One region of the Halomonas sp. IOP_31 genome, then DNA from elsewhere that is predicted to be linked to it. Evidence: predicted binding sites of a transcription regulator. Region 1 holds the regulator's gene; each other region holds the start of a gene.
The links. Region 1 encodes sigma-54, which starts transcription at its own class of promoters, with help from an activator protein. Its sites were predicted from a motif close to TGGCACNNNNNTTGCTNT; they were not measured.
Positions count from the first base shown of each region.

Region 2: glnA (glutamate--ammonia ligase) is a predicted target of sigma-54. The motif match lies at 1,693-1,710, and genes of this name have one in related genera.
Region 3: K7I12_RS03075 (P-II family nitrogen regulator) is a predicted target of sigma-54. The motif match lies at 5,410-5,427, and genes of this name have one in related genera.
Region 4: K7I12_RS12450 (amino acid ABC transporter substrate-binding protein) is a predicted target of sigma-54. The motif match lies at 2,097-2,114, and genes of this name have one in related genera.

Region 1 is NZ_JAIRBP010000011.1:53,652-61,248, reverse strand. It holds gene lptB (LPS export ABC transporter ATP-binding protein) at 1-226, shown strand, start outside; gene K7I12_RS07925 (RNA polymerase factor sigma-54) at 398-1,816, shown strand; gene hpf (ribosome hibernation-promoting factor, HPF/YfiA family) at 2,005-2,313, shown strand; gene ptsN (PTS IIA-like nitrogen regulatory protein PtsN) at 2,323-2,820, shown strand; gene rapZ (RNase adapter RapZ) at 2,925-3,815, shown strand; gene K7I12_RS07905 (HPr family phosphocarrier protein) at 3,802-4,071, shown strand; gene mgtE (magnesium transporter) at 4,181-5,536, shown strand; gene pmbA (metalloprotease PmbA) at 5,654-6,994, opposite strand; gene yjgA (ribosome biogenesis factor YjgA) at 7,062-7,568, shown strand.
Region 2 is NZ_JAIRBP010000040.1:16,018-23,614, reverse strand. It holds gene glnA (glutamate--ammonia ligase) at 189-1,595, opposite strand; gene K7I12_RS15590 (hypothetical protein) at 2,208-2,771, shown strand; gene K7I12_RS15585 (polysaccharide deacetylase family protein) at 2,886-3,881, shown strand; gene typA (translational GTPase TypA) at 3,974-5,800, shown strand; gene K7I12_RS15575 (DODA-type extradiol aromatic ring-opening family dioxygenase) at 5,860-6,669, opposite strand; gene K7I12_RS15570 (DoxX family protein) at 6,703-7,164, opposite strand; partial or broken gene K7I12_RS15565 (helix-turn-helix domain-containing protein) at 7,267-7,464, shown strand; gene K7I12_RS15560 (substrate binding domain-containing protein) at 7,477-7,597, shown strand, end outside.
Region 3 is NZ_JAIRBP010000003.1:71,205-78,801, forward strand. It holds gene K7I12_RS03050 (aminotransferase class I/II-fold pyridoxal phosphate-dependent enzyme) at 1-300, shown strand, start outside; gene K7I12_RS03055 (sodium:calcium antiporter) at 488-1,537, opposite strand; gene K7I12_RS03060 (amidase) at 1,468-2,991, opposite strand; gene K7I12_RS03065 (YifB family Mg chelatase-like AAA ATPase) at 3,100-4,635, opposite strand; gene K7I12_RS03070 (accessory factor UbiK family protein) at 4,814-5,218, opposite strand; gene K7I12_RS03075 (P-II family nitrogen regulator) at 5,465-5,803, shown strand; gene K7I12_RS03080 (ammonium transporter) at 5,842-7,089, shown strand; gene K7I12_RS03085 (P-II family nitrogen regulator) at 7,280-7,597, shown strand, end outside.
Region 4 is NZ_JAIRBP010000024.1:20,783-28,379, reverse strand. It holds gene K7I12_RS12455 (amino acid ABC transporter permease) at 1-933, opposite strand, end outside; gene K7I12_RS12450 (amino acid ABC transporter substrate-binding protein) at 1,008-2,036, opposite strand; gene hemE (uroporphyrinogen decarboxylase) at 2,385-3,449, opposite strand; gene ribA (GTP cyclohydrolase II) at 3,632-4,267, shown strand; gene trhA (PAQR family membrane homeostasis protein TrhA) at 4,313-5,002, shown strand; gene K7I12_RS12430 (alpha/beta fold hydrolase) at 5,196-6,161, opposite strand; gene djlA (co-chaperone DjlA) at 6,207-6,977, opposite strand; gene dxs (1-deoxy-D-xylulose-5-phosphate synthase) at 7,017-7,597, opposite strand, start outside.

The DNA.
Region 1 (7,597 bases):
GGTCGATCCGATCTCGGTCGGCGAAATCAAGTCGATCATCCGCCAGCTGCGCGATCGCGGCATCGGCGTGTTGATCACCGACCATAACGTGCGCGAGACGCTGGATATCTGTGACAACGCCTACATCGTCGGCGACGGCCAGATCATCGCCGAGGGTAACGCCGAGGCGATCCTCGCCAGCCAGAAGGTCCGCGAGGTCTATCTGGGCAATGAATTCCGGCTCTGAGCGATTGTCATTGCCGGGCAGAATCGGCGCCTGCCAAACGCGTCGGCCCTGCGCAAGATAGCGCCAAGCGGTACCAGACAAATAGATGGCATGGTTATTGCTTTTAAACTTGCAAGAGCTCATCGGTCAGGATAACGTGTCGGAAATTCCGCCAGTGAAGTCACGCTTGTCATGGCAATGAAACCCACGCTGCAGCTTCGGGTCGGCACCCAGCTGACCATGACGCCTCAGCTGCAGCAGGCCATCCAGCTGCTGCAGCTATCGACACTGGATCTGCGCCAGGAGATCCAGCAGGCGCTGGAAGCCAATCCCATGCTCGAGATGGAGGACGACTACGGCGAAGCCGCCGTCGGCGAAGCCGCCGACGACGACTGGGCCAGCGACATCCCCGAGGAGCTCGCGCTGGACAGCGAGTGGTCGGACACCTACCAGGACCTGGCCCCCAGCGCGGGGCGCAGCGAAGACGGCCCCGATCTCGAGCGCAACGCCGCCGATCAGAGCCTGCAGGATCACCTTCGCTGGCAGCTCGACATGACCGGGCTCGACAGTCGCGAACATGCGATCGCCGACTGTCTCATCGATGCAGTCAACCTCGACGGCTATCTCGACGGTCAGCTCGACGAATTGACGGAAGGCCTGCGCAGCCAGGGGCTTTCCGGACTCAAGGCCGCCGAGGTCGAGCAGATTCTGCATCGTCTTCAACAGTTCGACCCCACCGGTGTATTCGCCCGCGACCTGCGCGAGTGTCTGCTGCTGCAACTGGCTACGCTGGCCGACGATACGCCGCTGCTGCCCCAGGCCAAGCGCCTGGTACGCCAGTTTCTCGACGCGCTGGCCAATGATGACCGCAAGTTGCTCAAGCGTCGGCTGCGTCTCGACGATGCCCAGCTCGATGCGGTGATCGCCCTGATCCGCGCCCTCGATCCACGCCCCGGCCAAGCCTTCGACGCCAGTGGCGAGGATTACGTGATCCCCGACCTGGTGGCTCGCCATACTCGCGAGGGCTGGCGTATCGAGCTCAATCCCGAGGCGCTACCGCGATTGCGCGTCCAGCCCGACTATGCCGCCTTGATCAAGCGCGCCGACAAGAGCGACGACAACACCTTCATGAAGCAGCACCTTCAGGAGGCGCGCTGGTTGATCAAGAGTCTGTCGAGTCGCAACGACACCCTGCTCAAGGTCGGTCGCGAGATCATGATCCGCCAGTTCGACTTCCTCGAGCGTGGCGAGGAGGCCATGAAACCGCTGGTGCTCGCCGACATCGCCCAGACCGTGGAGATGCACGAATCGACCATCTCGCGGGTCACCACACAGAAGTTCATTCATACCCCGCGCGGCGTCTTCGAACTCAAGTACTTCTTCTCGAGCCATGTCGGCGGCGGCAGCGAAGGCGATGCGCACTCCAGCACCGCGATACGCGCACGCCTGAAGAAGCTGATCGGCGACGAGCCGCCGCGCAAGCCACTTTCCGACAGCAAGCTGGTCGAGCTGCTCGCCGCCGATGGCATCGCGGTGGCGCGACGCACCGTCGCCAAGTATCGCGAAGCGCTGGGCATCCCCTCCTCCGGTGAACGCAGACGCCTCGCCTGAGGCTCCTTCAGACATATGCAGCTCTCTCCCCGGCACAAGGAAAGTGCCGCGCCCTATCGCATCGAAACGTCGATTCACATGTCTTCCCGCTCTCGACAAGCGACGTTTGCGGCCACCATCCCGCGAGGGGTTTGCTAAGCTGCAAAAAGGGTTACAATCGGCCATCACTCGTCGAAAAGGAACGTGCCATGCAAGCCAACATCACCGGCCATCACGTCGAACTGACGGATGCATTGCGTGACTACGTCAACGAAAAGTTGGCGCGGCTGGAACGCCACTACGACAACATCACCACCGTGCAGGTAACGCTCTCGATCGAGAAGGAACGCCATCAGGCGGCCTGCACGCTTCACGCAGCGGGTGCTGACTTGCATGCCGAAGCCGAGAACGGCGACATGTACGCCGCCATCGATGCCCTGGCCGACAAGCTCGACCGCCAACTCGTCAAACACAAGGAAAAGGCCCAGGCCCGCGCGCAAGGCGCCGGCGCCCGCTGACTCCCCATCATGTCACTGGAAACCATACTGCCCCCCGAACGCACTCTGTTTGCCGTGCCCGGGGGGAGCAAGAAGCGCGTGCTTGAGTTCTTCAGCACCTTCATCGCCCAGAACACCCCTAGCCTGGACAGCCAGGAGGTGTTCAGCCGGCTGATCGGTCGTGAACGGCTGGGGAGTACCGGCATCGGCAATGGCGTGGCCATTCCCCATGCGCGCAATCCCCATTGCAAGGCGCCAGTAGCCGGCTTTATCAAGCTACAGGAGCCGATCGATTTCGATGCAGTCGATGGCGAACCGGTCGACCTGCTGTTCGTGCTGCTGGTACCCGAAGAGGCCGACGACACCCACCTGGCGCTACTCGCCCAGGTCGCCGGCATCATGAACGACGCCGACACCCGCAACCGGCTGCGCCACAGTGCCAGCCAGCGTGAACTGCACGAAACGCTCATCGATGCCATCCATGCCCTCGATGGCGGCGCCGGTAGCGCGCCGCGGCAGGCCAGGTAGCCTGAAGGCTGCGCTTTAATTCGCCCCGGCCTATTCAATTCGGGTCTGGTATGCCCAGCGTCATACGACCGCCTCGTGACTCATCGTGACAAGGGAGCCGCCCCATGCAACTCGTGATCATCAGTGGCCGCTCCGGATCCGGCAAGTCGATCGCCCTCCAGGCACTCGAGGACCTGGGCTTCTATGCCATCGACAACCTGCCGGCGATGCTCCTCGATGCGCTGATCGATGAGCTCCAGCAGGCCGACAGCAAGCGCGCCAGCGTCGCGGTCAGCATTGATGCGCGCAACTTGCCCACGGCCCTCGAGCGCTTTCCCGCGCAGCTCGAGGCCGTGCGCCAGCGCGGCATCGATTGCCAGGTGGTCTATCTGACCGCCGAGGACAAGATCCTGCTCGAGCGCTACTCGGCGACCCGCCGCCGCCATCCGCTGACCCGTAATAGCCAGATGACCCTGGCCGAGGCGATCGAGTCCGAGGAGAAGGCACTGGCGGACATCCGGGATCTGGCCGACCTGGTGATGGATACCTCGCAGCTCTCGGTCCACGACCTGCGCGGACGCATCGCCGAGCAGGTCGCCCACCATACCAGCGAACAGCTCACGCTGACCTTCGAATCGTTCGGCTTCAAGCGCGGCGTGCCGCTCGATGCCGATACCGTCTTCGACGCCCGCTGCCTGCCCAATCCCTACTGGGATCCGCGGCTGCGCCCGTTCAATGGCCGAGATGCCGAGATCGTGACCTTTCTCGAGGATTATCCGGATGTCGGCGCCATGGCCGACGATATCCGCGACTGGCTCGAACGCTGGTTGCCCGCCTACCGCGCCAGCAACCGCAGTTATCTGACGGTGGCGATCGGCTGCACCGGCGGCCAGCATCGTTCAGTGTATCTGACCGAACGTCTGGCGCAGCACTTTACCGGCCGTTACCGGGTGCGAATTCGTCATCGGGAATTGGGCATCCACGCCGCCGTGGGAGCCGCCGATGCCACAGCGTGAGCTGACGCTGATCAACAAGCGCGGCCTGCATGCCCGTGCCGCGACCAGGCTGGTCCAGTGCTGTCAGGGTTACGACGCCAGCGTTACCGTTCATCATCAGGGTCGCAGCGGCGATGCCGCCAACATCATGTCGTTGCTGATGCTCGCCGCGCCCTGTGGCAGCCGGCTGACCATCAAAGCCGAGGGCCCGCAGGCCAGCCAGGCGCTCGATGCGCTCGAGGCGTTGCTCGCGGCACGTTTCGAAGAGGATCTGTAAGCGTCCATCGGCGAACGTGCGACCGCGCGACGGATCGTTGCCCTTCGAGCCCGGCCACGATGTTAGAATGACGCCGCCCACCGCGGGGCGATCAAGGACGCCGACTGCCATGAGCCAGAATCCAAGCCGACTACAGCCTCGCCTCGATCGGCTCAACGCAGCCTTGGAAAACGGCGCCCTGGATCAGGTCCGACGCATGCTCAACCGCGGCCTGGCACCGGTCGACGTGGCTCATCTGCTCGAATCGACCCCGCCGCGCGAGCGCGAGGTGCTCTGGGCACTGGTCGACCCCGAGTTGCAGGGCGACGTCCTGCAATATCTCAACGATGATATCCAGACGGTGTTTCTCAGCCGCATGGACACCCAGCAGCTGGTCTCGGCCACCGAGCGGCTCGACGTCGACGACCTGGCCGATCTGCTGCAGCGCCTGCCCAACACCGTCACTCTCGAAGTGCTGGCCTCGATGGAGGCGCAGGAACGCCAGCGTCTGGAGACCGTCCTCGCCTATCCCGAGGACACCGCCGGCGGGCTGATGAACACCGATGCGCTGACGATCCGCCCGGATATCACGCTCGACGTGGTTTTGCGCTATCTGCGTCGTCATGAGCGCCTGCCGGACACCACCGACACGCTGTTGGTGGTGACCCGCGACGACAAGCTGATCGGCAGCCTGCCGATCAACCGCCTGCTGGTTTCCGACCCGTCGATGCTGGTCCGCGAGGTGATGGATACCGACATGGTCCGCATTGCGGCGATGACCGGCGAGAGCGAGGTCGCCAAGCTGTTCGAGAAGTTCGACCTGGTATCGGCGCCAGTGGTCGGCACCGATGGCCACCTGCTGGGCCGAATCACCATCGACGACGTGGTCGACGTGATCCGCGAGAACGCCGAGCATCAGGTCATGAGCATGGCCGGCCTCGACGACGACGAGGACACCTTCGCTCCGGCCTGGCGGACCAGTCGGCGACGGGCAGTCTGGCTGGGCGTCAACCTGATCACCGCATTCATGGCGGCAGCGGTGATCGGGCTGTTCGAGGGCACCATCCAGCGTGTCACCGCCCTTGCGGTGCTGATGCCGATCGTCGCCAGCATGGGCGGCATCGCCGGCTCCCAGACGTTGACGGTGCTGATCCGCGGCATCGCCCTTGGCCATGTCTCGGGCAACAACATGCGCTGGCTGCTCAGCCGCGAGCTGATCGTCAGCGTGCTCAACGGCCTGCTCTGGGCGCTGGTAATCGCCGCCATCGCCGTGGTCTGGTTCGACGACCTGACGCTGGGCGCCATCATCGCCGCAGCGATCGTCATCAACCTGCTGATCGCCGCGCTCTGCGGCACCCTGCTGCCCGTGGCGCTCAAGAAGCTCGACATCGACCCGGCGCTGTCCGGCAACGTGATTTTGACCACCGTCACCGACGTGATCGGCTTCATGGCCTTCCTCGGCCTGGCGACGCTGTTCTACCTATAGGAGACGGAAGACCGACGCTTCGCGTCTCGAAGAGGGAAGAACGGCGCTATGCGCCTGGAAGAAGAACAAGTAGCAAGAATCATTTTGCCTCTTCCCTCTTCTGGCCGTAGGCCCTCTTTAGCCCCCCGCCACCATCATGTCGTCGATCAGCCAACTGCCGGTATGCACGCTGCCGCGGGTATCGACATCGTCGCCCACCCCGAGCAGATTGCCGAACATGCCGCGCAGGTTGCCGGCGATGGTGAACTCCTCGACCGGATATTGCAGCTGGCCGTTCTCGACCCAGAAGCCGGCCGCCCCGCGTGAATAATCGCCGGTCACGCCGTTGACCCCCTGGCCCATCAGCTCGGTGACCACCACGCCGCTGCCCATCCGCGCCAGCAGCGCCTCGGGTGTGCTCAACGGCGCGTCCAGCCGCACATTGCGCGCACCGCCGGCGTTGCCGGTGGTGGTCATGCCGAGCCTCCGCGCACTGTAGGCCGAGAGCATGTAACTGGCGATCCGCCCCTGCTCGACGTAGACGTTGTCGCGGGTATAGACCCCATCGTTGTCGAACGGCGCACTCGCCATCCCACCGATCTCGCGCGGCTTCTCCTGGAGCGACAGCCACTCGGGAAACAGCGTCTCGCCGAGGCTGTCACAGAGAAACGAGGCGTCGCGATAGAGCGAGCCTCCAGCGATGGCACTCAGCAAGTGTCCGATCAGCCCGCCGGCCAATTCAGGGGCGAACATCACCGGCATGCGACCGGTGGCCGGGCGCTTGGCGCCGAGCCGCCGCAAGGTACGCTCGGCGGCGCGCCGGCCGATCGCCTCGGGCGAGGCCAGCTTGGCCGGATCGCGCTCGCTGGAATAATCGTAGTCGCGCTGCATGCCCTGCTCGTCCTGAGCGATCAGCATGCACGACAGCGAATGCCGGCTACCGCATTGGCTGCCCATGAAGCCGTGGCTGTTGGCATAGACCCGTACGCCTTCACCGCTCGACAGTTCGGCGCCTTCGGAGTTGCTGATGCCCGCCACACCGCGCCCGGCCTGTTCGCAGGCCAGGGCCATCTCGATCGCCTGATCGGTCGACAACTGCCATGGATGGTGGACCTTCAGATCCGGCAGCTCGGTGGCCATCAACGCCTTGTCGGCCAGGCCGGACGCCGTGTCCTCGCCGGTCTGACGGGCGATTGTCAGGGCTCTGTCGACCAGCGCGCGGATCGACGCCTCGCTGGCGTCCGACGATGAGGCGCTGCCCTTGCGCTGGCCGACATAGACGGTGACGGCAATGCCCTGGTCGCGCGCCAACTCGACGGTCTCCACCTCGCCCATGCGCACGCTGACATTGATCCCCTGGTCGACGCTGGCGCCCACCTCGCAAGCGTCGGCACCCGCCTCGCGGGCCTGCTCGAGCGCGGCCGCCGCACGCGCTTCCAGCAGCGCCTGCTGCGCACTCGCATCGAAAGCCTGTGTCATGTTGGTCTCCTTGTGCGAAGGCTGGCTGGTATACTGCGCCAACCTCCCAAATGCTTATGGAAATGGCATGTCATTCGAGTCCCCCGCCGATCTTCCGGAACGGTCGAGCAAGTCCCAACTCAAACGCGAAATGCTGGCGCTGCAGGCGCTGGGCGAAAAGATCATCGCCCTGCCCGCCCCGCAGCGCGCCCGACTGCCGCTGTCCGAGGACATGCTCGCGGCGGTCGAGGAAACCTCGCGCATCCGCTCCCACGAAGGCCGCCGCCGGCACATGCAGTACGTCGGCAAGGTCATGCGGCGCGAGGACATCGCCGCCATCCAGGCCGTGTTCGACGAATTCGAGCAGGAAAAGCTGCGCCGCGATCACGCCTTCCACCGCCTTGAACAGTGGCGCGACCGGCTGGTCGAGGACGACGGCGAGGCGCTCGAAGCCTTTATCGCCGAACACCCCCACGTCGACCGTCAGGCGCTGCGCCAGCTGATCCGCAATGCCCAGAGCGAGCGCCAGCGCGGCAAACCGCCGACCAACGCCCGCAAGCTGTTCCAACTGATCCGCGATACCGCCAGCATTTAATAGTGCTATACCCGCGGGACGTAGCCGAG
Region 2 (7,597 bases), on a different contig from region 1:
CACCCTTGCCGTCGGCTAGTACTTCCCCTTGCCGGGCGTACAGGGGACTTTCACCCCCAAGTCATCCCGAGGCACCACCCTCGGGAACAGCGCCACTCAGGCGCTGCGCGCCATGCCTGGCGCACATGCAAAAAGGCCCGCCAGAAAGGCGGGCCTCGATGATCCGGCGATCGGTGTCGCTCGGCCGCTCAGCAGCTGTAGTAGAGATCGAACTCCACCGGGTGGGTGGTCATGCGCAGGCGCTCGACGTCCTCGCCCTTGAGCGCGATGTAGGCATCGATCGTGTCGTCGGTGAACACCCCGCCCTCGGTCAGGAACGCGCGGTCCTTGTCGAGCGCTTCCAGCGCCTGCTCCAGGCTGCTGGCCACGGTCGGCACCGACTTGCCCTCTTCCGGCGGCAGGTCGTACAGGTTCTTGTCCATCGCGTCGCCAGGATGGATCTTGTTTTTCACCCCGTCGATGCCGGCCATCAGCATCGCCGCGAACGCCAGGTACGGGTTGGCGGTAGGGTCGGGAAAGCGGCACTCGACGCGCTTGCCCTTGGGGCTGGCGGTGTACGGAATGCGGATCGATGCACTGCGGTTGCGCGCACTGTAGGCGAGCATGACCGGCGCCTCGAAGCCCGGCACCAACCGCTTGTAGGAGTTGGTCGAAGCGTTGGTGAAGGCGTTCAGCGCCCGCGCATGCTTGATGATGCCGCCGATGTAGTACAGCGCCGTCTCGGAGAGCCCGGCGTATTCGTCGCCGGCGAACTGGTTCTCGCCATTCTTCCAGAAGGAGGAGTGAACATGCATGCCGGAGCCGTTGTCGCCGACCAGCGGCTTGGGCATGAAGGTCGCGGTCTTGCCATAGGCATGGGCCACGTTATGGACCACGTACTTGAGTTCCTGGACCTCGTCGGCCTTCTTGACCAGGGTGTTGAACTTGACGCCGATCTCGTTCTGGCCGGCGTTGGCCACTTCGTGGTGATGCACTTCGACGCTCTGGCCGATCGCCTCGAGGGTGTTGCACATCGCGCTGCGTATGTCGTGGAAGCTATCCACCGGCGGGACCGGGAAGTAGCCGCCCTTGACCCGCGGACGGTGCGCCAGGTTGCCGCCTTCGATCTTGCGATCGGTCGACCAGGCGCCCTCCTCGGACGTGATCTTGTACATGGCGCCTTCGATGTCGGCCTTCCAGTGCACCTCGTCGAAGATGAAGAATTCCGGCTCGGGGCCGAAGAAGGCGGTATCGCCCAGGCCGGTGGAGCCCAGATAGGCTTCCGCGCGCTTGGCGATGGAGCGCGGATCGCGCTCGTAACCCTGCATGGTCGACGGTTCGATGATGTCGCAACGCAGCACCAGGGTCGCGTCTTCGGTGAACGGATCGAGGAAGCCGGTGCCGTCTTCGGGGCGCAGGATCATGTCGGATTCATTGATGCCCTTCCAGCCTTCGATGGAAGAGCCGTCGAACATCTGACCGTCCTCGAAGAACTCATCATCGACCGCACTGGCCGGAATCGTGACGTGTTGCTCCTTGCCCTTGGTGTCGGTAAAGCGCAGGTCGACCCACTTGACGTCGTGTTCTTCGATCAGGGCTAGAGTCTTCTCAGACATGGTGTCCTCCATAGATGAGCCATTGGCTTGCGTGTCCAGCGTCGTTTTAGCACGTCGGGGCGCGGATTGCCCATGCATGCCATTTCTGACAAAAACGAATGCAGAAGCCGTGCCAAAATGGCGCAACAACAATCGCGAATCCTGGCCAGACCAATGAATATAGTGAAGAAAGCGCCCCCGGACGAAGGCCTTTGAGGGCGCCCCGAATGGCCGATGTCGCATCATGGCGGTGCAGGGCTTCCGCCAATGCACCATGATTGAGCGCAAACCTCCTTTCATGCACCATTCCGGTTCACAGCGGCGACGCACAGACTGATCCGCCCGCCAGTTATCAGAAACGCGCCGCCGGGTTAAGCGCCTCAACCTTGCGCACTCGATGAAAACCAACCATGAGAGCTCACAAAATCAGCCAGCCGGCCAATTGAAACGTCTGGAAACTCAGAGCTACTCTTCTTTACATAACTATCGCAGTAGACAAGGGGAGAGAATAGAGACCTGCGAGACATTGGCAATTGCGATGAATTGGCAATAATGCGTTGCACATCGTGGCACCGGACGGCCTATGCAAGCGTCACGGTAACCGGGCCCTTCGGATTCCAGGTCACCAGGCTCATGAATACATACAGTGTGGTCATTGATTTTCGACGAGGCTACAGCCGCGCAGAACGCTGCCTGGCCGCCTTGGAAAAGCTGGCCGAGCGGCTCGATGGTGAGGTCGAACGCTGGTTCATCGTCGACCGCCCGCGTCTCTCCCTGGGCAAGCTGGCGGAGCGTTACGGTGCCCGGACCTTGACGTTGTCGGGCATGGCCCGCGGCGCGCGGCTCAATGCCGCCGCCAATTGCAGTCATGGCGACGTACTGGTGTTCATCGAGTCGCCCAGCGAGCTCTCGGACACCTGGCTGCACGAGATCGACCAGGCGCTGCGTCTCCAGGCCTGGGACGCGCTGGTTCTGGTCGCCGAGCGCCGGTCCGTCTCCGCCTGGCTCTCGCGCATCGGCCGGGCCCGACTCCATACCCAGGTATTCGCCGTACAGCGGGTCTGGTTCGAACGTCTCGGCGGCTTCGACCCTGAACTCGAAGGCCGAGCCGAGCGCGACCTGCTGGGCCGCCTGCAAGCCTGCCATGCCCGGGTGCTGCAATGCCGGCCCGAGGAGTGCCGACGATCGGTGAGTTAGTACTGGCGTGTGGTTGGCGGTAAAATGTCGGTTACTGGTATGTGCTGTGCCGGTGGGGCACAAGGAGTAAAGCAGCATGCTTGGTCGTAGCGCGTTAGCGGTTGGAGCCGGACGATGACCGGGCTGGCGCTGTCCCTGGCTCAGGATCTGGCGTACCGACTGCGCGGCCACTGGCGGCGCAGCCTGAGCGAGCCGCTATGGGGACGTAGCGCACTCATCGCCCTGCCGCGGGTATTGCCCGGCGAGGGCGAAGCCCGCCTGCCGCATCGCGCCCCCTGGTGCCTCGGCCCCGAGCGCTTCGAGCGGCTGCTGCTGACGCTCAGCGAGCTGTCGCGACTGGTCTGCCTGGATACCGCCCTCAAGCCCCACCACGACCCTCAGGCGTGCATCAGCCTGACTTTCGACGGCGGCTGGCGCGACACCCTCGACGTCGCCGCGCCGCTGCTCGAGCATTACGCGATCCCCGCCAGCATCTTCATCAATACCGGCTGGCTGCACCGGCCGCACGGCGCCTGGCGCGAGACCCTCGGCGAAGGCCTGTGGCAACGCCAGCATCCGACACGGATTCGCGATGCGCTGGGCGATGCCGGGCTGCCGTTGCCGCCCATGCCCCCCAAACACCCCGACACGGCCTACAGCCGGGCCCTGCTGGGCTACCTGCTGGAACTCGCCCAGCATGATCCATGCACCCTCGAGGCCATCGGCGACGCCCTGCACGGCGAGCTCGGCCAGCCTCGCCAAGGGCTCGATGCGTTCAGCGTTCGGCGGCTCGAAAGGGACGGGTTGATCCGCTTCGGCGCCCGCGGCGTCGGCATGCGTGCCCTCGAAACCCAGGACGACGACGCCATACGCTGGCAGGTGCGCCACTCGCGCCAGGCACTGGCCCGGCTGTGCCGCGAGCCGCTGGCGGCCTTCGCCTACCCGGACAGCCAGCCCTCGCCGCGCGTCCAGCAACTGGTCAATCGCTGCGGGGTCTCGCTGGCCCTGGCCGGTCAGGGCGGCTGGCTGGGCCGTCACGACAACCCCCTGGCGCTGCCGCGGATCGCCGTCAACCAGCATCTCGCCGGGAGCCCGGGACGCCTGTTCGATCATCTGCTGGGTCAGCTGTAAGCCCCGCCAGCGGCGAAGCACGGCTCACGAAGGTAGCAGTGGAAACGGCCTGACCCTATAATGCGGCCCTTATTTCCCTGCAGGATCCCGTCGTGATCGAGAAACTTCGCAACATAGCCATCATCGCTCACGTCGACCACGGCAAAACCACCCTGGTCGACAAGCTTCTGAGCCAGTCCGGCACCCTGGATCGTAAAGCCGAGGGCCAGGAGCGGATCATGGACTCCAACGACCAGGAAAAGGAACGCGGCATCACCATCCTGGCCAAGAACACGGCGATCCGCTGGCAGGCCCCCGACGAGCAGGTCTATCACATCAACATCGTCGACACCCCCGGGCACGCCGACTTCGGCGGCGAGGTCGAGCGCGTGATGTCGATGGTCGACTCCGTGCTGCTGCTGGTCGACGCCGTCGACGGCCCCATGCCGCAGACCCGCTTCGTCACCCAGAAGGCCTTCGACCAGGGCTTGAAGCCGATCGTCGTAGTCAACAAGATCGACCGCCCCGGCGCGCGCCCCGACTGGGTCATCGACCAGATCTTCGACCTGTTCGACAATCTCGGCGCCTCCGACGAGCAGCTCGACTTCCCGATCATCTACTGCTCGGCGCTCAACGGCATCGCCGGTCCCGAGCCGGACCAGCTGGCCGACGACATGGCGCCGATGTTCCAGTCCATCGTCGACATCGTCGAGCCGCCCAAGGTCGAACTCGATGGCCCCTTCCAGATGCAGATCTCGGCGCTCGACTACTCCAGCTACGTCGGCGTCATCGGGCTGGGCCGCATCAAGCGCGGCAGCGTCAAGCCCAACCAGCAGGTCAGCGTGATCACCAAGGAAGGCGCGACCCGCAAGGGCAAGATCGGCCAGGTGATGACCCACATGGGCCTCGAGCGGGTGCAGACCGAGCAGGCCGAAGCCGGCGACATCATCTGCATCACCGGCATCGAGGACCTGGCGATCTCCGACACGCTGTGCGACCCGGCTGCCGTCGAGGCGCTGCCGGCGCTGACCGTGGACGAACCCACCGTGTCGATGACCTTCCAGGTCAACGACTCGCCGTTCGCCGGCAAGGACGGCAAGTTCGTCACCAGCCGCAACATCAAGGATCGCCTCGAGCAGGAGCTGATCCACAACGTCGCGCTGCGCGTCGAGCAGGGCGAATCGCCCGAGAAGTTCAAGGTCTCCGGGCGCGGCGAGCTGCACCTTTCGGTACTCATCGAGAGCATGCGCCGCGAAGGCTTCGAGCTGGCCGTGGGTCGCCCCGAGGTGATCATCAAGGAGATCGACGGCGTCAGGCAGGAGCCGTACGAAGAGGTGATCATCGACTGCGAGGAGCAGCACCAGGGCGCGGTGATGGAGGAACTCGGCTATCGCAAGGGCGAGCTGACCAACATGAACCCCGACGGCAAGGGCCGCGTGCGCCTGGACTTCATCATCCCCGCGCGCGGGCTGATCGGTTTCCGCGGCCAGTTCCTGACCCTGACCTCCGGCACCGGCATCCTCACCAGCCGCTTCGATCATTATGGCCCGCTCAAGCCGGACGCCTCCATCGAGCGTCGCAACGGCGTGCTGGTGTCGATGGTCCCCGGCAAGGCGCTGGCCTATGCGCTCTACGCCCTGCAGGAGCGCGGCAAGCTGATCATCGACCATGGCACCGAGGTCTACGAAGGCATGCTGGTGGGCATCAACAACCGCGCCAGCGACATGGTGGTCAACCCGACCAAGGGCAAGAAGCTCGACAACATGCGCGCTTCGGGCAACGACGAGAATATCGTGCTGACCCCGCCGGTACGCTTCAGCCTCGAGCAGGCGATCGAATTCCTCGACGACGACGAGCTGGTCGAGATCACCCCCAACCATATTCGCCTGCGCAAGAAGCATCTCACCGAGAACGAGCGCAAGCGCGCCAGCAAGAAGTAAGCGCTCGAGCGCCCCCAGGCCCGTCCTGATCTCGCAGCGGCGACAGCAGAATGCCGCCGTTAACCGCCGAACATGAAGGCTGACTGGAGGCTGCCGAGCACCCGGTCCTGCAACACGTGCTGGCCGGCATCAACGCCGGCGGCACCCGCCACCACATGCAGGGGCAGCAAGTGCTCCTCGCGCGGATGCGCAGCACGACCACCGGGGGCCGCCGCCCAATCGCTCAACCGCTGCTCGCGCGCCGGCGCCGGCAAGGCCACCGTCTCGGCCAGCCATTCATCGAAGCGCACCGAATCCGGATCCAGCGTCGAGTCGTCGAAGCGAAAGCGGCGCATGTTGTGATAGCTCATGCCGCTGCCGACGATGAGCACGCCCTCACGGCGCAGCGGGGCGAGTGCCCGACCCATGGCCAGATGCTCCGCAGGCTCCAGTCCCTGCCTGAGCGAGAGCTGCACGATGGGCACGTCCGCCGCCGGATAGATCACTTTCATGGGAATGAACACCCCATGGTCCAGCCCCCGGGCAGACTCCGCCTCGCTGGTAAAGCCGGCACCGCCGAGCAGTGCCTGCACCCGCTCGGCGAGCGCAGGCGATCCGGGCACCGGATACGTCAACTCATAGGTGTGCGGCGGAAAGCCGCTGTAGTCGTACAAGAGCGGCGGCGCGCGCTGCGCATTCACCGTAAAGACCGGCGCCTCCCAGTGCCCCGATACCACTAGCACCGCCTTGGGCCGAGTGCCGATCCGTTCGGGCACGGCGCGCAGCCAATCTGCCATGCGCGACCAGGCATCGGCAGGCTCCCAGGTCATGAAAAAACAGGGACCGGCCCCGTGCGGAACGAACAGCGTGGGTAGAGCTTGCGTCGTCATGGATAGCATCCTCCGAAACGTTCTTAAGGTCGCTTAGAAGCGCAGGCCAAGGCGCCGGTCTAGCGAGTATTCGCCGCCGCCGCGCAGTACGATCGCCACTGCGAGGAGGAGCCACATGAGTGGATATTCGATACCGCCATCGGTCCAGAAGAAGCCGTTGGGGACATGGACGCTCAGCGCAACCGCCAAGAAGACGGCGACCACCGCAGCCACTGGTCGTGTCAGTAGGCCCAGCACCAGCGCAAGCCCGCCGAAAAACTCGATCAGCCCGGCGATCAGCGCGAACAGAATGCCGGGCTGCATGCCCAGCGTGTCCCCGAAGTAGGCGCCGGTGCCGGAGAGGCCGTAGCCACCGAACCAGCCAAAGAGCTTCTGCGCGCCGTGAGGCATGAGCAGCAGCCCCGTCGTCACCCGTATCAATGGATAAGCCAGCATGCCGAGCTTGTCCAGTGTGCCTGTGGCGGGCGTAGAGCGGTTCAGCATCGTAGTCGTCATCGTGTAGCTCCTCGATCAGTAAGGTTCGGTCACGTCGTGTTGGAACAGGGATGCAGAATGCGGTAGTTTCCCGATCTGTGTAAGACAACAAGATTGGAACTCATGGTTGACGAATCGGAAACTATCGGGGGCGCTCTTGAAGATCTACGCGCCTTCTGCGCAGTCGCAGAATTTGGCACCGTGTCGGCCGCGGCCCGTCAGCTCCGAGAGACCAAGGGCAGTATCAGTCGGCGGCTCTCGCGCCTGGAGCGGCGTCTGGGGGTCACACTATTGGCGCGCACCCCGCGGGCGGTCTCGCCAACCGAGGAAGGCATGGCTTTCCATGCCAAGGCCAGAGAAGCCTTGGCGTGGCTGGACGATGCGGTGGAAGGCGCGCGGCAATCGCAGGAAATGCCGCGCGGGCACCTGCGGGTGACTGCTCCCGTGGATCTCG
Region 3 (7,597 bases), on a different contig from region 1:
CTCGACAACCCCGACGAGACCCGCGCCCACGTCGACGCGGTCATCGCCTGTCGCGAGCGCCTCACCGAGCGCTTGCGCGGTCTGGGCGGCGACGTGCCGCCCAGCGACACCAACTTCATCGCCGTGCGTCTCGCCGACGCCGAGCGGGCTGCCAGCATCCATCGCCAGTTGCTCGATGCCGGCACCCTCGTCCATCGCCCCGCTCACCCGGCGCTCGGCCATGTGCTGCGCATCAGTACCCTCGCCGCCGCCCTCGAACCGGGGCGCCTGGGCGCGCTGGAGGGCGCGCTGACGGCGTGACGCCACCCGGCTCAGAGGATGTCTACGAAACAGGCGAACAATGGCAAGACAAGGCGAAATTGAACGAAAAAGCGCACTGGGCTCGCACGCGAGTTTACAGATAGTAAATGAGTATTTTGATCGGACTCGCGCTCGAGGATAATTTCAACGCCGTATTGCCGAGTGCAGCCCTTTTGTAAGCATCCTCTCAACCGCCGTTGGCGCCGCCGAACACCACCATGGCCACACCGGCCAGATAAAGGCCGATAATGGTCACGCTCTCGAAGCCGATGCGTCCCGGGCCATGCTTCTCGCGGCGCACCAGGCCCATGATCAACACCCCGGTCATGACCATCGACAGCGCCACCCACAGCAGCGTCTGGTTGGAGATGGCGTGATAGATCGAGCCCTCGCGATAGGCGATGTCCGACATCGCGGTAAACAGCGTGTCGTAGGCATTGCCGCCGATGATGCCTCCCACGGCCAGCGTCAGGGCCCCGCGCCGCACCGCTGTCACCGAGGTCACCAGCTCCGGCAGCGAGGTGGTGATCGACGTCAGCAGTACCCCGACGGCGACCTGGCCGAGCCCGGTCTCCTCGGCGATCACCGTCGCCGAGCGTTGCAGCAGCCACCCGGCGACCCCCAGGATCAACGCCATGATCAGAAACGACGTCCACAGGGAGGCCAGCGAGCGCTGCTGGAGCGCCTCGTCGGGCACATCCTCGCGCGTCTCGCGGGTGCGGGCGGGCATCCACATCGGCGCGGTACGCGCCTCGTTGACGATGCGCAGCCCGTAGGCATAGCCCACCACCATCAGCGGCGTGATCGGATGGATGCCCCACAGCGTCCACTCCGGCGAGAAGCTGCCCACCAGGATCAGCGACAGCATGCAGACCAGCAAGGCGCCCTGCATCAGGTTGCCGATGGAGGCGGCCGCATGCTCGAGATTGACGCGCCGCAGGAACATGTCGGCGACGGTGAGAAACAGCGTCTGTACGGCGATGCCGCCCACGGCGTTGCTCACCGCGAGTTCGGCCTGGCCGGCCCAGCCCGCTGTCACCGAGAGGACGCTGCCCGACAACGAGGTCGTCGCGCCCAGCAGCAGGGCGCCGGCGATGGCCTCGCCCAGGCCGGTGCGATCGGCGAGGTCGTCGACCACATGGGTCAGGCGCGTACCGATCACGCCGATCACCAGCGCACAGAGGCAGAACAGGCCGATGCTCCAGGCCAGCGGCAGATTCGTGAGGGACAGCGGCATGGCGTGGCTTCTCCGTCAGCCGCGAGGCGTGGCGACGCCCGGCGTGGCGACGCCCGGCACGTCGGGGAAATGCGTCGGCACCGCATCCATATACGCGCGGCACGCAGCACGGTGCGATCGCGAAAGCGTGCCCCCACCAGTTGGCAGCCGATCGGCAACCCCTCCCGGCTGAATCCGCAGGGGATCGATGCCGCCGGCTGGCGCGTCAGGTTGAACGGATAGCTGAATGGCGTCCAATCCATCCAGTCCTGCATGCTGCTGCCATCCGGGACTTCGAGGCCGGCGGTGAATGGCAGAACGGCGACGCTGGGCATCAGGAACAGGTCGAATTCGTCACGAAAGCGGGCTTCGAAGCGCGAGGTCAGGACCCACCGGGCCTCTTCCGCCGCGTGCACGTCATTGGCATCGAAGCCCTCGCCGCGCCAGGCGTTCTTCAGCAGCCCCTCGCTGATCAAGTGACGCTGGGCCTCGGTCAGCTGATAGCACAGCCGCCAGGTGGTGGAAAACCACAGTACCTTGAATGCCTCGCCCGCCTCATGCAGATCAAGATCGCTGGGCACGACCTCGGCGCCCAGCTCGCTGAGCGTATGCGCCGCTCGCTCGATCGCCGCGGTGATCTGCGGATCGACCCCGACCCGGCGCGCCTTGGTGATCAGACCGATGCGCAGCCCCGAAAGCGTCTGTCGGGTGGTCTCCCTCCAGTCCGCCGGCGCCGCGGCGACGGCATAACTGTCGCGAGAGTCGTAGCGGCCGATGACGTTGAGCATGCGGATCGCGTCGTCGACCGTGCGCGTGATCGGCCCGATATGCGACATCGACGGCAATGAACAGGGCGGCCACTGCGGCACCAGCCCGAAGGTCGACTTGAAGCCGAACGTGCCGGTGAAGGCGGCGGGGATGCGGATCGAGCCGCCGGAATCGCCGCCCTGATGCAGCACGCCCAGGTTCAGCGCGCAGGCCGCGGCGGCGCCCCCCGACGAGCCGCCGGGGGTAAGCTGCGTATTCCAGGGGTTGCAGGTGATGCCGGTCAGCGGGCTGTCGGTAACGCCTTTCCAGCCGAATTCGGGAGTGGTGGTCTTGCCCAGGATGACGGCGCCGCCTTCGCGCATCCGCCGTGCCGGCGGCGAATCCTCCGCGCACGGCGCGGGATCGGAGATCAGCGTGCCTTCACGGGCGGGCATGCCGCGCACCCGGGTCAGGTCCTTCATCGTCACCGGCAGCCCGTCCACCGGGCTCAGCGGCTCGCCGCGCCGCCAGCGGGCTTCGGCGTCGCGGGCGGCGGCCATCGCGCCCTGGTGATCGACATGACAGAAGGCGTTGATCGCGGGGTTGTGGCGATCGATACGCGCCAGCGCGTTCTCGACCGCCTCCACCGGCGAGAGCCGGCCCCGCTCGTAGGCGTCAATCAGAGCGGCGGCATCCATCGCTGCAAGATCGCTATCCGTGCTGTTCATCGAACCTCCTTGGCGTTGGCGTGGCTGACGCTTAATGGCGCAGAAGCCGTCAGCGATCCACAAGGGCCAACCCTGGCCCCTGGCTATCAGCTTAGCGTGACACCGATGTCATGGACTACTCGCCGTGGCAGGCCGATCGCGACCGCTGCGCAGGCGATCGAGCTGACGGTAGCCGATCGCTTCGAGCAGCTGGCTGCGCCCCGGGTGCGGCTCGCCGGCCAGGTCGGCCAGCGTCAGCGCCACCCGCAGCACGCGATGATAGGCGCGCGCCGAGAGCTTGAGCCGAGTCAGCACGTCGGCCAGCCAGGCGCGCTCGGTGTCGCTCAGCGCACAGGCTGCCTCGAGCTCGGGGCCCGGCAGGCGTGCGTTGAGAAAGCCCCGGGCGCGTTGCCGCTCGCGGGCCGCCAGCACTCGCTCGCGAACCTGCACGGAGCTTTCGCCACGGGTATCGGCGGTGAGCTGGTCGGGCGGGATTGCCGGCACTTCGACCTGCAGATCGATGCGATCGAGCAGCGGACCGGAAAGCCGCCCCTGGTAGCGCTGCACCTGGGCCGGGGTGCACACGCAAGTCTGGCGCGGGTCGCCCAGGTGCCCGCAGGGACACGGGTTCATCGCCGCCACCAGCTGGAAACTGGCCGGAAAGCTGCGTTGCTGGCTGGCCCTCGCGATATGGATCTGCCCCGATTCCAGCGGCTCGCGCATCACCTCGAGCACGCTGCGGTCGAATTGCGGCAGCTCGTCGAGAAACAGCACTCCTTGATGCGCCAGCGAGATCTCGCCGGGGCGCGGCCGCGAACCGCCGCCGACCAGCGCCACGCCGCTGGCGGTGTGGTGCGGCGAGCGAAACGGCCGCTCACCCCAGCGTTCGAGCAGGTCGAGCCCGCACACCGAGCGGATCGCCGCGACCTCGAGCGCCTCGTCGGGCGACAGCGGCGGCAGAATGCCCGGCAGGCGGCTGGCGAGCATGGTCTTGCCGGTGCCCGGCGGGCCCGAGAACAGCAGGTTGTGGCCGCCCGCCGCCGCGACCTCCAGCGCCCGGCGCGCCTGGTACTGACCGCGCACGTCGGCCAGATCGGCCAGCGGCTGCTCGGGCAGCGTCGGCGTCGTCACCCAATGCGGTTCGAGCCGGGCCTGGCCCAGCAGATGGGCGACCACCTGGGAAAGGTGCTCGGCGGGCAGCACCTGCAGGTCGCCGGCCAGCGCGGCCTCGTCGGCGTTACCTGCGGCGACCAGCAATCCGCGCCCCCGTGCCTTGACCGCCAGCGCCGCCGGCAGCACCCCGGTAACCGGACGCAGCCGGCCGTCGAGGGCCAGCTCGCCAAGACACTCCACTCCCTCGAGGGCGGTGGCCGGCACCTGCTCGGAGGCCACCAGGATGCCCAGCGCAATGGGCAGGTCGAAGCGTCCGCCTTCCTTGGGCAGGTCGGCCGGTGCCAGGTTGATGGTGATGCGTCGTGTGGTGGGAAACTCGAAGCCGGCGTTGAGCAGTGCGCTGCGCACCCGCTCACGGCTCTCGCGAACCGCGGTTTCCGGCAGGCCGACCAGGGTCATGCCTGGCAGGCCGTTGGACAGATGGACTTCGACCAGGACCTCGGGCGCGTCCAGCCCCAGCCCCGCACGCGTGGTGATGATGGCTAATGCCATGGCCGCTCCTTGCCCGGCGGATGCTCAAGCGACGTCGCATGCCAAGTTTCTCGTTCACCTTCCAGAAACGATAGCGACCCCGCACCCAGTGCCTGTTCCAGCCTGTTCATTGATACAGGCCTAGTGATACAGATCGGCGCGGGGACTGCAAGTCTCGAGGCCAACGCAAGAGACCGCGCTATGGCGGCTTGGGCGATGAGGCGTCGGTATCCTCGGGGGGCGCCGTACCCTTGGCGGATGATGTATTTCCGGAAGCGGTCTTGCTGGACGCTGCCGTGTCCTCGGGTGGCGCTGCCGTGTCGGCGGCGACCATCGCCGGCGATCCCGGCGCGCCGGCACTGTCGTCGAGACTGGCTTCGAGCGCGGCGACCTGCTTTTCCAGCGACTCGACCCGTGCCCGGGTGCGCTGAAGCACATCCATCAGGATGTCGAAGTCCTCGCGGGTCACCAGCTCCATGCGATCGAAGGCTCCACGCATCACGTTATGCACGTTGCGCTGGATCTCTTCGGGCGCGTGAGAGGCATCCTGAAGGCGCTCGCCCAGCTGCTGGGCGAGGCGGCTGATCCGTTCGCTACTGATCATCGGCCCACTCCTTGTTGCGGTTCTCCTCAGCATACGCAAGGCAATTCGACAACGCATGCCCTGTTATGGCGCATCGCTGCGGCAGCGGCGCACCAAAACGGTGATTGGCAGTGCAGCAAAGCGATTCACTGCACCATAAGACTGACCGGATGGCAGTTCAGATCTATGAAATTACTACAGAAAAAACGAACTGGCACGGCTTGCGCTTGATAGCTTCAGGCGCAAGCCGACAACGGGAGACAAGGGATGAAACTCATCACCGCCATCATAAAGCCATTCAAGCTCGACGACGTTCGGGAGGCGCTCGCCGATAACGGCGTGCAGGGCATCACCGTCACCGAGGTCAAGGGCTTCGGTCGTCAGAAAGGGCATACCGAACTCTACCGGGGTGCCGAGTACGTGGTCGATTTCCTGCCCAAGGTGAAGATCGAGATCGCAGTCGACGACAGCCGTGTGGAAGGCGTGCTCGAGGCCGTCAGCCAGGCCGCCAACAGCGGCAAGATCGGCGACGGCAAGCTGTTCGTCACGCCGCTTGAAGACGTCATTCGTATTCGCACCGGCGAACGCGGGGCCGACGCCGTTTGAGGCGCGGGGCCATTCCTGAATTCAGCGAGACTATAACGATGACAGAGCTCAATTACGCGCTCGATACATTCTACTTCCTCATCAGTGGCGTGCTGGTGATGTGGATGGCCGCCGGCTTCGCGATGCTGGAAGCGGGCCTGGTACGCTCGAAGAACACCGCAGAAATCCTGACCAAGAACGTCGTGCTGTTCGCTATCGCCTGCACGATGTATCTGGTGGTCGGCTACTACATCATGTATTCGAGCAGCGCCGGCGGTTTCCTGCCCAGCCTCGGCTTTCTGATCGGCAGCGAGAACGGCGTCGATGCAGTCTTGATTGGCGGCGATGACGCGCCCTACTACTCGGCGCGTGCCGACTTTTTCTTTCAGGTGGTGTTCGTGGCGACCGCCATGTCGATCGTCTCGGGCGCCGTCGCCGAGCGCATGAAGCTGTGGGCGTTCCTGGCCTTCGCGGTGGTGATGACCGCGGTCATCTACCCCATCGAGGGCTACTGGACCTGGGGCGGTGGCTGGCTCTCCGAACTGGGCTATTCCGACTATGCCGGCTCCGGCATCGTTCATCTGGCCGGCGCCTCCGCCGCATTGGCCGGCGTGCTGGTGCTCGGGCCGCGCAAGGGCAAGTACGGCAAGAACGGCGCCATCTACGCAATCCCCGGCGCCAACATGCCTCTGGCCGCGCTGGGCACCTTCATCCTGTGGATGGGCTGGTTCGGCTTCAATGGCGGCTCCGAATTGAAGGTCTCCGACGTCGCTTCCGCCAACAACGTGGCTCAGGTACTGCTCAACACCAATGCGGCCGCCGCCGGCGGCGTCATCGCCGCGCTGATCCTGGCCAAGGTCTGGTTCCGCAAGGCCGACCTGACCATGGCGCTCAACGGCGCGATCGCCGGTCTGGTATCGATCACCGCCGATCCGCTGTCACCCAGCGCCCTGGGTGCGACGCTGATCGGTGCCGTCGGCGGCCTGCTGGTGGTGTTCGCCATCGTCGGCCTCGACAAGCTCAAGCTCGATGACCCGGTCGGTGCTATCTCGGCCCACGGCGTGGCCGGCATCTGGGGCGTGATGGTGGTGCCCGTCAGCAACGCCGATGCTTCCTTCGGCGCGCAGTTGATCGGCACGATCGGCATCTTCGCCTGGGTCTTTATCGCCAGCCTGGTCGTATGGCTGATCATCAAGGCGATCATGGGCGTGCGGGTCAGCGAAGAGGAAGAATACGAAGGCGTCGACCTGGCCGAATGCGGTCTCGAAGCCTATCCCGAGTTTACCGCCGGCGGCGGCAACAAGTGAGCGTGTCCGGGCTCGACAAGCGAGCCCCGGCGCAACGAGTGAGCTGGCGTGCTCCCCTGGCCCCCTTCGGGGGTCTTTTTTATTCCGATAGCGAGCAGTGTATGCTTGATAGCAAATTGACCGACGCAAACCGGGGCCGCGCGGCCGTCAGGCGCGCGACGATACCCGCATCCTAGCGAGGAGTACGAGCATGAAACTGGTGACCGCCATCATCAAGCCGTTCAAGCTGGACGATGTCCGTGAATCGCTGTCCGAAATCGGCGTTCAGGGCATCACCGTGACCGAGGTCAAGGGCTTCGGTCGCCAGAAGGGCCATACCGAGCTGTATCGCGGCGCCGAATACGTGGTCGACTTCCTGCCCAAGGTCAAGCTGGAAGTCGCCGTCGACGATGCCATGGCCGAGCAGGTCATCGAGGCCATCACCCAGGTTTCCAACACCGGCAAGATCGGCGACGGCAAGATCTTCGTCTCGCCGCTCGAGCAGGTCATCCGGATTCGTACCGGCGAG
Region 4 (7,597 bases), on a different contig from region 1:
CTTGCGCAGCGCGATCCCCCCCGGCAGGCTCAGCGAGTGCGCGGCCTCGGTCTGGCCGTGGGGTACTGACTGGATGCCCGAACGCACGATCTCGGCGATGAACGCCGCGGTATAGACTGACAATGCCAGCCATAGCGCCATCAGTTCCGGCATGACGTTGATGCCGCCGCGAAAGTTGAAGCCGGTCATCTCGGGCATCGACCATTCCAGCGGCATGCCGGTGGTCACGAACACGATCAACGGCAAACCGACGATGATCGCCGCGCCCAACCAATAGACGGGCAGCGCCTTGCCGGTGGCGGCCTGACGCTTGCGCGCGAAGATCCCCAGCGCCACGGCGGCGACGATCGCCACCAGCAACGCCCAGGGCGTGGCGGCGAAGCCCTCCAGGGGCTGCGGGGCCGGCATCACCAGGCCACGCACGTTGAAATACAAAGCCTCGAACAACGACAGGCTCTGCCGTGGCGAGGGCAGCGAGCGCAAAACCGCAAAATACCAGAACAGGATCTGTACCAGCAGCGGTATGTTGCGGAACACTTCGACGTAGATCGCCGCCAGCTTGGCCAGCAGCCAGTTGGGCGAGAGCCGGGCGATGCCCACCGTGAAGCCGATGATCGTCGCGGCAATGATGCCCAGCGCCGAGACCAGCAGCGTGTTGAGCAGTCCGATGACGAAGGTGCGGCCGTAGGAATCGTCGCTGGAATAGTCGATCGGCGTCTGTGGAATCGAGAAGCCCGCACGCTCGCCGAGGAAGTCGAAGCCGGTACGGATGCCGCGCGCCTCGAGGTTGGCCAGCGTATTGTGGACCAAAAAGCCAATGACGACAGCCAGCCCCACGAACAGCGCGATCTGCACCATCAGGGCGCGGATGGCCGGATCACGCCACAGGGGACCACGCCCGCGGCGGGAGGTGGAAGTGGATGGACGCAACATGGAATGTCTCTACTTCGGGCAGAATAAATGCACCGCACGCTCACGGCGTGCGGTGCGAGGACATCACGTCGCGCTTAGCGAATCGGCGGAGCGTACTGGATGCCGCCGTCCGTCCACAGGGCGTTGATGCCGCGCTCGATCTCCAGCGGCGAATCGGCGCCCACGGTCTTGGCGTAGATCTCGCCGTAGTTGCCCACCAGCTTGATGATGTTGTAAGCCCAGTCGTTGCTCAGGCCGAGCTGCTCGCCGTAGCGACCGTCGGTACCCAGCAGGCGCGCGACATCGGGATTCGGCGGGTTGGCCTTCATGTCGTCGACGTTCTCGCTGGTCACGCCCAGTTCCTCGGCGTTGAGCATGGCGAACAGCGACCACTTGACGATATCGAACCACTGATCGTCGCCCTGGCGCACCACGGGGCCTAGCGGCTCCTTGGAGATACGCTCGGGAAGGATCTTGACGCTGGACGGGTCCTGGAGCTGCAGACGCAGCGCGGCGAGCTGCGAGGAATCGGAAGTCAGTACGTCGCAGCGGCCGCTGTCGAAGCCCTGCGCGGTCTGGTCGGTGGTGTCGAAAGCGACCTGCTGGAATTGCATGTCGTTGGCCTTGAAGTAATCGGCCATGTTGAGTTCGGTGGTGGTGCCGGACTGCACACAGATCGAGGCGCCGTCGAGCTCGGTGGCGCTGTTGATGCCCAGCTCCTTGCGGATCAAAAAGCCCTGGCCGTCGTAGAAGCTGGTACCGGCGAAGTTCAGACCCAGGGAGTTGTCGCGGGTCGCGGTCCAGGTCGTGTTGCGCGACAGTACGTCGATTTCGCCGGATTGCAGCGCGGTGAAGCGCTCCTTGGCGGTCAGCGGAGTGAAGCTCACGGCCTGTGGATCGCCGAATACGGCGGCCGCAACGCCGCGACAGACTTCCACGTCGAGCCCCTGCCAGTTGCCGTTCTCGTCCGGTGCGGAGAAACCGGGCAGACCGGTACTCACGCCGCAGCGGAACTCGCCGTTACTCTTGACGTCGTCGAGCATGGCCGCCTGGGCCTGGGAGGCCACGGAGGCAGCCAGCACGGCGGCAGACAGCAGTAACAGGCTCTTGTTCTTGTGTCGCATAGTGGAATCGACTCCCTTGCGTTGTCATTTGAGTGCATGCTCAAGCATGGCCCTATAACGCTAGCAAGGAGTGTTCCAATCTGTCGCCTATCCTTAAGTCACCTTCAGTCAACGTAGACCCAACGCAACCAGGCACTGTCAGCGCCAGAGCCGACGCGCCGCAAAGTCGCAGCAGGCTGGCGGCAGGCACCAGGATGATGCGCTCGAGAAATGCCAAGCACGCCGCATGCGCGCGCCACTCGAAGAACGCGTGACACGCCGGACGGGTCAGCCACGCGCCCGGCACAAGCGTCGCCAGGCACCAGCGCCAGCCAGCGGCGATGGCGAGTCATCGCCTGCGCCACACGCTCAGTCGGCATGATAGGCCGGGCTGAGTTCGTGGAGCGCCTCGAGGAAGGCGCTGACCCGCTCGGGCTCGGTGAACTGGCTGATGCCATGGCCCAGGTTGAAGACATGCCCCGGACCGGCGCCGTAGCTGTCGAGTATCCGCGCCACCTCGGCGCGAATCGCCGCCGGCCGGGCGAACAGCACGTTGGGGTCGAGATTGCCCTGCAGCGCCACGCGATGGCCGACCCGCTCGCGGGCGTCGCTGAGCTCGGTGGTCCAGTCCAGGCCCAGCGCATCGGCGCCGCTGGCGGCGAGATGCTCGAGCCACTGGCCGCCGTTCTTGGTGAACAGGATCACCGGTACATGACGACCCTCGTGTTCGCGGATCAGCCCGGCGACGATCTGCTCCATGTAGCGCAGCGAGAATTCCCGATAGGCCGGCGTCGACAGCGTGCCGCCCCAGGTATCGAAGATCTGCACGACCTGGGCGCCGGCGCGAATCTGCGCATTGAGATAGTCGGTGACCGCCTGGGCCAGCAGGTCGAGCAACTGGTGCATCGCCTCGGGATTGCCGTAGAGCATGCCCTTGACGTGGCGGAAGTCCTTGCTCGAGGCGCCCTCGACCATGTAGGTGGCAAGCGTCCAGGGACTGCCCGAGAAACCGATCAGCGGCGTCCGGCCATTGAGTTCGCGACGCACCGCGGCGACGGCGTTCATCACGTAATCGAGATCGCGCTGGGTGTCGGGCAGGCTCAGCGCCTCGACATCGGCCTGGGTACGCACCGGTTTTTTGAACTTGGGGCCCTCGCCGGTCTCGAAGTACAGCCCCAGGCCCATCGCGTCGGGGATGGTCAGGATGTCGGAAAACAGGATCGCGGCATCCAGCGGGTAGCGCTCGAGCGGCTGCAGGGTGACCTCGCAGGCCCGCGCGGTATCCCGGCACAGGTCCATGAAGCTGCCGGCCTCGCCGCGCACCCGGCGGTACTCGGGCAGATAACGCCCGGCCTGGCGCATCATCCATACCGGAGTGCGATCCACCGGCTGGCGGGCCAGGGCGCGAAGAAGGCGGTCGTTGTGAAGTTCCATCGGGCTCTCGTCGACTCGTGAGTTTGCGCCAATTGTAGCGGATGGCCGGGCATCCGACGCCCCCTTGCCTATGGGCACCCAACACGACGCGCCGCTGATGAGCCATGCCCACTAACCTGCTATCATGGGTCGTTTACATCGGCCGGGCGCTGGTGCCCGCCGGTTCGCAGTCGAGGATCATCGTGACGATACGCTTCATCGCCGCCTCCCAACTGCCCACGCCCTGGGCCACCTTCACCATGCACGGCTTCGAGGACGAAGCGACGGGCAAGGACCATATCGCCCTGACGCTGGGCGACGTGTCGATCGGCGAGGCGGTGCTCGGCCGCGTGCATTCGGAGTGCCTGACCGGCGACGCGCTGTTCTCGATGCGCTGCGACTGCGGCTACCAGCTCCAGGAAGCGCTCAAGCGGATCGCCGCCGAGGGCCGCGGCGTGCTGCTCTACCTGCGCCAGGAAGGTCGCGGCATCGGCCTGCTCAACAAGATCCGCGCCTATCATCTGCAGGACCAGGGCTACGACACCGTCGAGGCCAACGAGCACCTGGGATTCAACGCCGACCTGCGCCGCTACGATCTGTGCGTGCCGATGCTCGAGCACCTCGGCGTGCGCTCGCTGAAGCTGATGACCAACAACCCGCGCAAGGTCGACGCCCTGACCCGTGACGGCGTGACCATCAGCGAGCGACTGGCGCTAACCACCGGCCGCAACCCCCACAACGAACATTATCTGTCGACCAAGGCCGGCAAGCTCGGCCATTTGATGGCGCTGGAGGATTTCACCCCGGCGGGCGACGTGGAAAGCCGGCGCAAGCCCTGAAGCGGGCCCGTCGGGGGTTTTCGTTTCCAACGAGGAGCCAAGGCAATGCCCGATTCCCGTTTGCGCAATACGACCGCTCATCCGGGCGACGATGCCTACAGTCTGCTCGAGGAGCTGCTGCACTGCATCAGTCACGGCATCGGCGCGGCCTTGGCGCTGGCCGGCATGGTGGTGCTGATCGCGCTGGCCAGCCTCGCCACCCACGTCGACCCCTGGAAGATCGTCGGCGTCAGCCTCTACGGCGCCACTCTGGTGCTGCTCTACAGCGCCTCGACGCTCTACCACGGCGTGCGCCGGCCACGCCTCAAGCGCGCGCTCAAGGTGGTCGATCATTGCGCGATCTACGCGCTGATCGCCGGTACCTACACGCCCTTTTTGCTGGTCAATCTGCGCGGCCCGCTGGGTTGGACGCTGTTCGCCGTCATCTGGTCGCTGGCGATCGGCGGCATCGCCCTCAAGCTGATCTGGCCGCAGCGCTTCGGCGTGCTGCGGGTGGCGGTCTACCTGGTGATGGGCTGGCTGATCGTGCTCGCCAGCGACGCCATGGGCACCTACCTCTCCGATACCAGCATTACGCTGCTGGTGGCCGGCGGCGTCACCTACACGCTGGGCGTGGTGTTCTACGCGATCCGCGCGATCCCCTTCCACCACGCCATCTGGCATCTGTTCGTGCTCGGCGGCAGCGTGTTTCACTACTTCGCGGTCTACACCGCGGTGCTCGCGCCCCAGGCCTGAGGCGCCCTAACCCGAATAGTGCACCAGGTCGCTCGCGCCCTCGCTTGCTCTTTGATTCCACAGACAATTTCTGCCTCACTCGACCGTACACCCCGGTACGGCGCTCAATCGGACAAACCTCTGTGAAATCAATTATCCGCGCGATCATCACGGCACCTGAGGCAACATCCAGGCCACAGACGACCAGGTCGAATCATTCGCAGGCTCGGGCCACCACCCGGCGGATGAACGCCGCGGTCTCGTCGGGCCGGGTGAGCGGCAGCATATGGCCCGCCTCGGGCAGGGTCTCCACCGCCAGGCCGGGCAGCCGGTCCCGCAGGGCCAGGCCGTGGCGCGCAGGCTCGAGTATCCGGTCGCGCTCGCCGAACAGGATCGCCACCGGCAGGCGCAGCTCAGGGTAACGGCGAATCAGTGCCGGCATGTCGTTCTCGAGCCTCACCAGATCGCTCGAGTTGGCGTAGAAGGCTTGCGGGCGCATCGCCAGCAGGCCGCCGCCGCGTGTCGCGAAATCGGCGGGCACCGGTTCCGGGGCGAAGATCGCGGCCAGCATGCGCGTTGCATAGCGCACGCCGAGGGGCGCGGCGAAGGTGTCGGCGACGAAGCGTCGCCAACGCGGCGAGCGGATCGTCATACCGCGAAAGGCCGGCGGCACCTCGGATTCCCGGGCGGTCAACGGCGCCAGCAGCGCCAGGCCCGCCACCTCGTCGGGATAGTCCTCGGCCAGCGCCAGGGCCACCGCGCCACCCAGCGAATGGCCGACCAGCAATGGCCGCTCGACGCCCAAGGCGCGCCAGGCATTGCGAATCTGCCGGGCCTGGGCGGCGAGGCCAGCATCGTCTGCGCCGCCGCCACGCTCGGAATAGCCCGAGCCGGGCCGGTCCACAATGATTACATGAAAGTCGTCGGCCAGTCGCTCGCTCAGCGCGTAGGTGAAATGCTGCAGTTGCCCGCCCAGCCCGTGGATCAGCACCAGCGGCGGCCCCTGGCCGGCTTCGACCAGATGCACGCGCCCCTCGGGCGTGTCGACGAAGCGCCCGGCCGGCGGCACGTCGGCCTCGGCGCGGCGGGCGAGGCGCGCGCTGAAGCGATGCAGCCCCCACAGGCCCAGCGCGCTGGCCGCCAGCAGAACGACGCCCAGCGCCAGCAGAATGTTGCCCATGTGTGCTCTCCTCGCTCTACCTCTGCCCGGCCCCGCCGGCGGCGATCAACTGCCGGCGGCGCGGGCCTGCTTGATCTGGTCGTAGGCGTGAGTGATCTCGCGGGTCCGCGCCTCGGCGATCTCGCGCATGCTCTCGGGCAGGCCCTTGCCGGCCAGCTTGTCGGGATGGTTCTGACTCATCAGCCGGCGATAGGCGCGCTTGAGCTCGGCATCGCTGGCGTCGCGCTCGACGCCGAGTACCCGGTAGGCGTCCTCCAGGGCCTGGCCGGACGGCGGCCCACCGCCCGCCTGGCCGGCCTCGCCACGCAGCATCGCCTCGATCTGGGCGATCTCGGCCTCCGAGCAGCCCAGCCCGCGGGCCACCCGCAGGATCATCTCGTGCTCGGCCGGGTCGAGCTTGCCGTCGGCGGCGATCGCCGACAGCTGGACCTGCAGGAATACCTGCAGCAACGCACGCTGGCCGCGGGTGACGCGCCGTACCTCGGCGAGCTCGGCGTCGAGATCGAAGTCGTCGGCCTTGCCGCGCTCGAAGGCGTCGCGGGCGCGGTTGCGCATGTCGCCGCTCATGCGCATGCGCGTGAACAGCGTCTCGGCGACCTGGACCTCGGCGTCGGTGACCTGGCCGTCGGCCTTGCAGATGCAGCCCATCACCGCGAAGGTCGAATCCAGAAACTGCATCTGCAACTGGGCGACCCGGGCGACGCCGATGCCGCGGGCCAGGCGCCGGCCGAGCCAGTAGCCGAGCAGCGCGCCGATCAACAGCCCCGGCCAGCGGCCGATCATGTACCCCAGAATCGCCCCGATCAGGATTGCCATGGTGTCCTCGTGTGCTGTGTCAGACGCGGGTGCGCCGATTCATGATGAAGGATCGGCGGCCAGCCGACGGCGAATCGATGCCTCGATGCCGCCGGCATCAAGCCCGCAGGACTTAAGCAGCTCGCCGGGCTTGCCGTGCTCGACGAAGGCATCGGGCAGGCCCAGGTTGAGCAATGCCACCTGCACGCCCTCGGCGGCCAACAGTTCGTTGACGCCACTACCCGCGCCGCCGGCGATCACGCTCTCCTCGAGGGTCACCACCAGCCGATGAGCGCGCGCCGCGTCGAGCACCGCCTGACGGTCCAGCGGTTTCACCGAGCGCATGTTGATATGCGTGGCGTCGAGGCGTTCGGCGACCTCGGCGGCCGGGCCGTTGAGACTGCCGAAGGCCAGCAGGGCGACGTCGCCGCCGCCTGTCCGACGCGCCTCGGCGCGGCCGATCTCGAGAGTCTCCAGACTCTCGGGCAGCAGTGAGCCGGGGCCCTTGCCGCGCGGATAGCGTACCGCCGCGGGGCCGATATGATGATAGGCGGTGCTGAGCATCGCCCGGCATTCGGCCTCGTCGGCCGGCGCCAGGATCACCAGGCCCGGCACGCAGCGCAGGTAGGAAAGATCCAGCG